One region of the Streptomyces subrutilus genome, then DNA from elsewhere that is predicted to be linked to it. Evidence: riboswitches for the same ligand, from Rfam matches in the RefSeq annotation. Region 1 holds a riboswitch; the other holds the start of a gene.
The links. A riboswitch is a leader RNA that binds a small molecule or an ion and turns the genes downstream of it on or off. The one in region 1 is predicted to bind glycine.
Positions count from the first base shown of each region.

Region 2: it holds a riboswitch for glycine, as region 1 does, so the genes downstream of both, gcvT (glycine cleavage system aminomethyltransferase GcvT) here and gcvP (aminomethyl-transferring glycine dehydrogenase) in region 1, are expected to answer to the same signal.

Region 1 covers NZ_CP023701.1:6,218,293-6,222,700, reverse strand. The annotation lists gene gcvP (aminomethyl-transferring glycine dehydrogenase) at 1-2,620, opposite strand, end outside; glycine riboswitch at 2,817-2,915, opposite strand; gene CP968_RS27675 (PRC-barrel domain-containing protein) at 3,032-3,418, shown strand; gene CP968_RS27670 (DNA polymerase IV) at 3,611-4,408, opposite strand, start outside.
Region 2 covers NZ_CP023701.1:2,438,878-2,443,285, forward strand. The annotation lists gene CP968_RS10350 (enhanced serine sensitivity protein SseB C-terminal domain-containing protein) at 1-340, opposite strand, end outside; gene CP968_RS10355 (enhanced serine sensitivity protein SseB) at 424-1,158, opposite strand; gene CP968_RS10360 (AAA family ATPase) at 1,239-1,916, opposite strand; glycine riboswitch at 2,110-2,213, shown strand; gene gcvT (glycine cleavage system aminomethyltransferase GcvT) at 2,354-3,469, shown strand; gene gcvH (glycine cleavage system protein GcvH) at 3,572-3,955, shown strand; gene glyA (serine hydroxymethyltransferase) at 3,971-4,408, shown strand, end outside.

The sequences.
Region 1 (4,408 bases):
CGCAGAACCGGTCGATCTCGGCGAGGTCCTCGGACTCCGTCGGCTCGATCATCAGCGTGCCGGCCACCGGGAAGGACATGGTCGGCGCGTGGAAGCCGTAGTCGATCAGCCGCTTGGCGATGTCGTCCACGCTCACGCCCGTCGACTTCGACAGCGGGCGCAGGTCGATGATGCACTCGTGCGCGACCAGGTTGCCCGGGCCCGTGTAGAGCACCGGGTAGTGCGGCTCCAGGCGCTTGGCGATGTAGTTGGCGCCGAGCACCGCCACCTGGGTGGCGCGCTTGAGGCCCTCGCCGCCCATCAGGCGCACGTACGACCAGGAGATGGGCAGGATGCCGGCCGAGCCCCACGGCGCCGCGGAGATCGGGCCCACGCCCGTCTCGGGGCCGGCGGTCGGCTGGAGCGGGTGGTTCGGCAGGAAGGGGGCCAGGTGCGCCCGGACGCCGACCGGGCCCACGCCCGGGCCGCCGCCGCCGTGCGGGATGCAGAAGGTCTTGTGCAGGTTCAGGTGCGAGACGTCGCCGCCGAAGTGGCCCGGCTTCGCCAGGCCCACCAGGGCGTTGAGGTTGGCGCCGTCCACGTAGACCTGGCCGCCGGCGTCGTGCACCCGGGCGCAGATGTCCGCGACGTGCTCCTCGAACACGCCGTGCGTGGACGGGTAGGTGATCATCAGGACGGCGAGCTCGTCGCGGTACCGGTCGATCTTGGCGTGCAGGTCGTCCGCGTCCACCTCGCCGTCGTCGGCCGTCTTGACGACGACGACCTTCATGCCGGCCATCACGGCGCTGGCGGCGTTGGTGCCGTGCGCGGAGGACGGGATGAGGCAGACGGTGCGCTGCTCGTCGCCGTTGGCGCGGTGGTAGGCGCGTACGGCCAGCAGACCGGCCAGCTCGCCCTGCGAGCCGGCGTTGGGCTGAAGGGAGACCTTGTCGTAGCCGGTGACCTCGCAGAGACGTTCCTCCAGCTCGGTGATGAGCGTGAGGTACCCCTCGGCCTGCTCCACCGGGGCGAACGGGTGCAGCTGGCCGAACTCGGGCCAGGTCACCGATTCCATCTCGGTGGTCGCGTTGAGCTTCATGGTGCAGGAGCCCAGCGGGATCATGCCGCGGTCCAGCGCGTAGTCCTTGTCCGAGAGCCTGCGCAGGTAGCGCAGCATCGCGGTCTCGGAACGGTGCTGGTGGAAGACCGGGTGCGTCAGGTACGCGTCCGAGCGCAGCAGGCTCTCGGGCAGGGCGTCGGCCGTGGTGGCGTCCAGGGCCTCGATGTCGGCACCGACCCCGAAGGCCGCCCAGACGGCGTCCACGTCGGCGCGCAGGGTGGTCTCGTCGCAGGAGACGGAGACCAGGTCGGCGTCGACCTGGTGCAGGTTGACCCCGCCCCGGCGGGCGGCGGCGACGACCTCGGCGGCCTTGCCGGGCACCCGGGCCGTGACCGTGTCGAAGTAGGAGCCGTGCACGACCTCCACCCCGCCGGCCGTCAGGCCCGCGGCGAGCAGGGCGGCGTAGCGGTGGGTCCGGCGGGCGATCGTCCGCAGGCCGTCCGGGCCGTGGTAGACGGCGTACATGGCGGCCATGACGGCGAGCAGCACCTGGGCGGTACAGATGTTGCTGGTGGCCTTCTCCCGGCGGATGTGCTGCTCGCGGGTCTGGAGGGCCAGCCGGTACGCCTTGTTCCCGTCCGCGTCCACGGAGACGCCGACGAGGCGGCCCGGGAGCGAGCGGGCGTGCTTGGCCTGGACGGCCATGTAGCCGGCGTGCGGTCCGCCGAAGCCCATCGGGACGCCGAAGCGCTGGGTGGTGCCCACCGCGATGTCGGCGCCGAGCTCGCCCGGCGAGGTCAGCAGCGTCAGGGCGAGCAGGTCGGCCGAGACGGTGACGACGGCGCCCAGCTCGTGCGCCCGGTCGATCAGCGGCTTGATGTCGCGCACGGCGCCGGAGGCCCCGGGGTACTGGATCAGCACGCCGAAGACGCCGCGCTCGGCGATCTCGGCCGGAATGCCGTCGGAGAGGTCGGCGACGACCACCTCGACGCCCGTCGGCTCGGCGCGGGTCTCGATCACCGCGATGGTCTGCGGCAGCGCGTCGGCGTCGATCAGGAAGACACCGTCCTTGACCTTGCCCACGCGGCGGGAGAGCGACATCGCCTCGGCGGCCGCGGTGCCCTCGTCGAGCAGCGAGGCGCCCGAGGTCGGCAGGCCCGTGAGGTCGGCGACGACGGTCTGGAAGTTCAGCAGCGCTTCGAGGCGGCCCTGCGAGATCTCCGGCTGGTACGGGGTGTACGCCGTGTACCAGGCCGGGTTCTCCATGACGTTGCGCAGGATCACCGGCGGCGTGAAGGTGCCGTGGTAGCCGAGGCCGATCATGGAGGTGAGGACCTGGTTGCGGTCGGCCAGCGAACGCAGCTCGGCCAGCACCTCGGCCTCGGTGCGCGCCTCCGGCAGGTTCAGCGCCTCGGCGGTCTTGATCACATCCGGCACCGCGGCGGCGGTCAGTTCGTCCAGGGAGCCATAGCCCACCTGGGCGAGCATCTTCGCCTGCGCCTCGGCATCCGGGCCGATGTGGCGCTGCTCGAAGGGGATGCCTCGCTCAAGCTGGCTGAGCGGAATGCGGTTGGCGGTCATGTACGGAGGCCTCCTGGTCGTATGACCTGCGAGGGGCACCACGGCGCTGGCACCCGGACGGCCTCCCCCTCTGTCATCTCAACCTGAGAGTTTCACCGGAGTCGCGGGGATCGCCCGAGAGCTCCGGCTTTCACCGTCGGTGAGGGGAGGGACCGGCACTGCGCACCCGGTACCCGCCCCTGCTTTCCAGAGTGGCCTCGTCCGTGCGGTACGTATGCCTGAGAGATTCCGGGGAGGATTTGCTCCTTCGGCGCCTCCGTCGAGCTCACTCGGAGGACTCTCCCGCACAGGGTCGACAGCCGCTGCCAAGCCTACCAGCGAGGTTCTGGGCCGTCCCCGAGTGGCCCGGTCTCCCGTTATGCACTTCTGTAGTCATTACGGCGGAGTTGCGAGCTTTTGGAAGGACGGACCGTGCAGACCGACATCGATCCGCGCAGCCTGATCGGCCGCAAGGCCTTCGACCGCAATGGCACCAAGATCGGAACCATCGACGAGGTCTACCTCGACGACGCCACGGGCGTCCCGGAATGGGCCGCCGTCCGCACCGGCCTCTTCAGCCGGGACGCGTTCGTCCCGCTGGAGCCGAGCGAGCTGGTCGGCGACGCCCTGCGGGTCCCCTTCGAGCGCTCCCTCATCAGGGACGCCCCGGACTTCGGCGTCGGCCGCCACCTCTCCCCCGAGCAGGAGCTCCAGCTCTACCACCACTACGGACTGGACGTGACCCTCCCCTCGGAGTTCCACCACCCCCCGGCCGACCCGGACGAACCCCGCGACTTCGGCCGCCTCGCGGGCGACTAGGCCGTCTCTTTCGGATCTTGCCGGGCCCGCGACGCCTGGCACCGTGCCTGGCCGCACTGCCGAGGCGACCACGTACGTCCAGTACGCGAGCGCCCCGGCAGCACGCCCAGGCACGGCACCAGACGCCGCGGGCTCGGCCGACAAGATCCGAAAGAGACGACCTAGGCCCGGATCCGCCGGACCCGGGCGGCCCTACGGGGCCTGCGTCCCCTCCTCCCCCACCAACGGCAGCGGATCGGCCGGCTCCAGCTCCGGGTCGTCCACCCGGAAGGTGCGCACCCGTCCCGGCGCCGATCCGGGCCGCTCGAACCGTACGGTCACCCGCCCGACCCCGCTGCCCTGCACCCACCCCGGCCCGTACACCGCGTGCCGGACGTCGCTCCCCGCGGCCCAGTGCCGACCGGACGCGCCCCCGGCGTCCGCCCCGGCCGCGTGGTGGCCCGGCCGCGGGGCCGCCGGGTCCCCTGGAGCAGTGCGCTCCGGTTCCGCCGCCCCGGCGCCGCCCGGCGCGGCGACCCCGCTCACCCCGTCGGCTCCGCGCACCCCCGCCGCCCCATCCGGCGCATCCGACCCGTCCCGCACATCCGATTCACCGGCCGCGTCCGGCCCGCCCCCCGCGTCCTCCGCCCCCAGCGTCACCGAGGCCTGCGCGAACAGGTCCTCCTGCGTGTAGTCCGCCAGCCCCGTCACCCCCACGCCCAGCAGCCGCACCCCGCCCGTGGTGTCCACGCCCTCCAGCAGCCGCGCCGCGGCCTCCCGCACCACACCCGGGTCGTCGGTGGGCCCGCGCAGGGTCTCCGACCGCGTCAGGGTCGAGAAGTCGAAGCGGCGCACCTTCAGCACGATCGTCCGTCCGGAGTGCCCGGACGCCCGCAGCCGCTGCACGCAGCGGTCGGCCAGCCGCTGCACCTCGCCCCGGATGCGCACCCGGTCGTGGAGGTCGACGTCGAAGGTGTCCTCGACGGACACCGACTTCGCGTCCCGCTCCGC
Region 2 (4,408 bases), 3.8 Mb from region 1:
GGCCGCCGCCCTGGGCGTGCGGGTTGAGCCACAGCCCCCAGCGGTCGGGGTAGAGGGCGCGGGCGATGTCGCGGCCCGTGACCACCTCGTAGCCCCGGTTCCAGCCGCTGGCGGCCAGCTCCCCGGGCGAGGTCACGCAGGGCGCGTAGCCGAGGCCGTCGACCTCCATGCCGCCGTACTGGGCGTCGGAGGAACCCGGCTGCCCCTGCCAGAGCATCATCCACAGCCGGCCCTCGGCCAGCGCGTGCAGCAGTGACTCGTAGCTCTCGTAGCGCCCGGGAGTCACCTGGCGCAGCATGTGCTCGACCTGCCCGGCCGCGGCCGTGCCTGACGCACCCACCGGTACCCCCTCTTCGTCCGCCCGTCGTCCACGTGCACCCGGACCACGCGTGCGGCCGGGAGATGCAACCAGCTTATGCGGCCCTACGGAAGGTAGAAGGGGCGTACGCGCTCACGAATCCAGTCCGTGACCGGGTCCTCGGCCGCGTCCAGGAGGATCAACTGCACGGGCCACGGCGGCGGGACCCGGGTCAGGGCCCGGCCCAGGGCGTCCATCGGCGCGTTCCGGTATTCGGGCTCCCATCCCACCAGGCGGACACCGACGAACAGCTCCGGCGCCCCGCCCTCGACGCTGGCCAGGCAGCGGTGGGCGGCGGTGACCACCCCGGTGGCCCGGAACTCCTCGGCCGCGGCGGCGAGGAAGTCGACCGGGTCGTCCTGCCAGTCGGGCTCGTAGAGCCGGACCCGGCCGCCGGTGGCGGGGCCGTCGAGGGGCGTGTGCCCGGTGCGGCAGAGCTCGGCCACCGCGGCCGGCGGGAGCGGGACCCCGACGGCTCCCTCGGGGTTCACGGCGATGCCGAGCTGCGGGGGCAGGCCGCGGGCGAACTGGACTGCGGGCGCCACCGCGAAGTCCATGCCGGGGCCGGCGCAGAAGCGGAACTGGGCCTCGGAGCTGTAGACGGGCACGTACGCCGCCCCGCCGATCTCCATGGTGGGCAGGGTCAGGTCGGCCGAGCCCGGTCCGCCGCCACCGGGCAGCGGCACCCACACGTGGCTGCGTCCGAGCACCTCCAGGATCCGCGCCCCCGCGTCGGCCTGTCCCAGCGCCGCCCCGAGCACCTGCTCCAGTTCGTTCTCCGGCCAGCCGCTGCCCTGCATCCCGCACCCCTCCGTGGTCCCGCCCTCGTCGCCCCGAGGTTATCCGCTGGCACGACGGACCCCGCGCCCGGCGGGGGCGGTCAGCCCCGGAACGCGATGCGGGTCACGGCGGCGGCCGAGCGGCGGTCCAGCAGGGTCGCCGAGGCACAGCCGGCCGGGGGCCGCCCGGCCTCCGCCTCGCGCAGCAGCCGGCCCACGGCGCCGCGGTGCCGGGCGAAGGCGTACGCGGAGACGCGCCGGCCGCGCGCCGCCTGTCCGGAGAGCGCCTCCTCGGGGCTGCTGTCCAGGAAGAGCAGGTGCAGGGCACGGCCGCGGCGGCGGGCCGCGGCGGCGAGGAGGCCGCGCACCCAGCTCTGCGTACCGCAGTCGTGGACGACGACGGAGGCGCCGGAGCGCAGGACGCGCCACAGCCCCCAGTAGTGCGCCACGCGGACCAGCGGCCGGTACACGGCGTACGGGAGGGAGGCGGGCATCCGGCGCTCCCAGCGCTCGCGGGCGTCCTGGGAGTCCACGGAGCCGCCCTCGGCGGCCGCCCGCTTGATCAGGGTGCTCTTGCCGCCGCCGGGCAGGCCGGAGACCACGACGATGTCCCCGGCGGCGAAGCGCAGCCGCTGGGGGCCGTGCACCGCCGGGCCGCGCAGGTCGCGTACGGGGCCGGACCGGGCGGCGCCCTCGCGCGCCCGCGCCTCCCGCTGTGCCGGGACCGCCTCCACGGTCCCCGTCGCCGCCACTACCACTCCGAATCTCCGCACAGTGATCGCCTCCCCCGAACCGGGTCGCCAGGACCCTTTCCCACTGAGTGTAAAGAGACGGTAATCCGGCGGGGCCGGTTCCGGCCGGACCGCTGGAGAGCCGCACGAGCCGCGCACGAACTTTCGGGGCCCCGCCCCCCGGGTCCGGCGGGGGCGTGCAATGATGTGCGCCATCTGGACCAACTGCATACCGGCCGCTTGAATCCGCGCGGGAGAGTCCCGGCACGCCGCAAGGCCGTGCGCGGGCGCCGAAGGAGCAAGAACCTCCCTTGAATCTCTCAGGCCCCGTACCGCGTGGATGAGGCAGATCTGAAAAGCGAGCCGCTCGACGGCTCCACCCAAGGTGCAAGCCGAGGAACTCTCGGCGAACCTCTCAGGTTCCGATGACAGATGGGGAGGACCCTCCTCGTCATGTCATGCCCTGGGACTCGGGAGCCACACCCATGAGCACTGCCCCCCGCCTGACCGCCCTCGACGCGCTGCACCGTGCCCTCGGTGCGACCATGACCGACTTCGCGGGCTGGGACATGCCGCTGCGGTACGGCAGCGAGCGCGACGAGCACAACGCCGTCCGCACCCGGGCCGGCCTCTTCGACCTGTCGCACATGGGCGAGATCACCGTGACCGGCCCGGAGGCCGTCAAGGTGCTGGACTACGCGCTGGTCGGCAACATCTCCACCGTCGGCGTCGGCCGCGCCCGCTACACGCACATCTGCCGGGCGGACGGCGGCATCGTCGACGACCTGATCGTCTACCGGCTGGGCGAGGACGAGTTCATGGTCGTCGCGAACGCCTCCAACGCCCAGGTCGTGCTGGACGCGGTCACCGAGCGCGCGGCGGGCTTCGACGCCGAGGTCCGCGACGACCGCGACGCGTACGCGCTGATCGCGGTCCAGGGCCCGGAGTCGCCCGGCATCCTGAAGTCCGTGACCGACGCCGACCTGGACGGGCTGAAGTACTACGCCGGTCTGCCGGGCACCGTCGCCGGCGTGCCCGCGCTGATCGCCCGGACCGGCTACACCGGCGAGGACGGTTTCGAGCTGTTCGTCGCGCCCGAACACGCGGTGCGGCTGTGGGAGGCGCTGACCGAGGCCGGCGCGGGCGTCGGCCTGGTCCCGGCCGGCCTGTCCTGCCGCGACACCCTGCGTCTGGAGGCGGGCATGCCGCTGTACGGGCACGAGCTGAGCACCTCCCTCACGCCGTTCGACGCGGGGCTGGGCCGGGTCGTGAAGTTCGAGAAGGAGGGGGACTTCGTCGGCCGCGCCGCGCTGGAGGCCGCCGCCGAGCGCGCCGCCGCGAACCCGCCGCGCAAGCTGGTCGGACTGATCGCCGAGGGCCGCCGCGTGCCGCGGGCCGGTTTCCCGGTGGTGTCCGGTGGAGAGGTGATCGGCGAGGTCACCTCGGGCGCCCCGTCCCCGACGCTGGGCAGGCCGATCGCGATGGCGTACGTGGACGCGGCGCACGCCGCGCCCGGCACCTCCGGCGTCGGCGTCGACATTCGCGGTACGCATGAGGCGTACGAGGTCGTGGCGCTGCCGTTCTACAAGCGGCAGAAGTAGTCCCGCCGCAGGCCCCTGCCGTACGGAGAACCCGTGCGGTGCCGTCTCGGCACGCGAGACCGCTGTTCGTATCCAGTCCCCCGCATCCAGGAGAATCAGGTCATGAGCAACCCCCAGCAGCTGCGTTACACCAAGGAGCACGAGTGGCTGTCGGCCGCCGAGGACGGCGTCGCGACGGTCGGCATCACGGAGTACGCGGCCAACGCGCTCGGTGACGTCGTCTACGCCCAGCTCCCCGAGGTCGGCGGCACCGTCACCGAGGGCGAGACCTGTGGGGAGCTGGAGTCGACCAAGTCGGTCAGCGACCTGTACTCCCCCGTGTCCGGCGAGGTCGTCGAGGCCAACCAGGACGTCGTGGACGACCCCTCGCTGGTGAACTCGGCGCCCTTCGAGGGCGGCTGGCTGTTCAAGGTGCGCATCTCGGCCGAGCCGACCGACGTGCTGTCGGCCGAGGACTACGCCGCGTTCACCCACTCCGACAACTGACCTCAGGGGATCTTGATGTCTGTGCTGAACACCCCGCTCCACGAGCTCGACCCGGACGTCGCCGCCGCAGTCGACGCCGAACTCGTGCGCCAGCAGTCGACCCTGGAGATGATCGCCTCGGAGAACTTCGCTCCGGTGGCCGTCATGGAGGCCCAGGGCTCGGTCCTGACCAACAAGTACGCCGAGGGCTACCCGGGCCGCCGCTACTACGGCGGCTGCGAGCACGTCGACGTGGTCGAGCAGATCGCGATCGACCGCATCAAGGCGCTCTTCGGCGCCGAGGCCGCGAACGTCCAGCCGCACTCCGGTGCGCAGGCGAACGCCGCCGCGATGTTCGCGCTGCTGAAGCCGGGCGACACGATCATGGGCCTGAACCTGGCCCACGGCGGTCACCTGACCCACGGCATGAAGATCAATTTCTCCGGCAAGCTGTACAACGTGGTCCCGTACCAC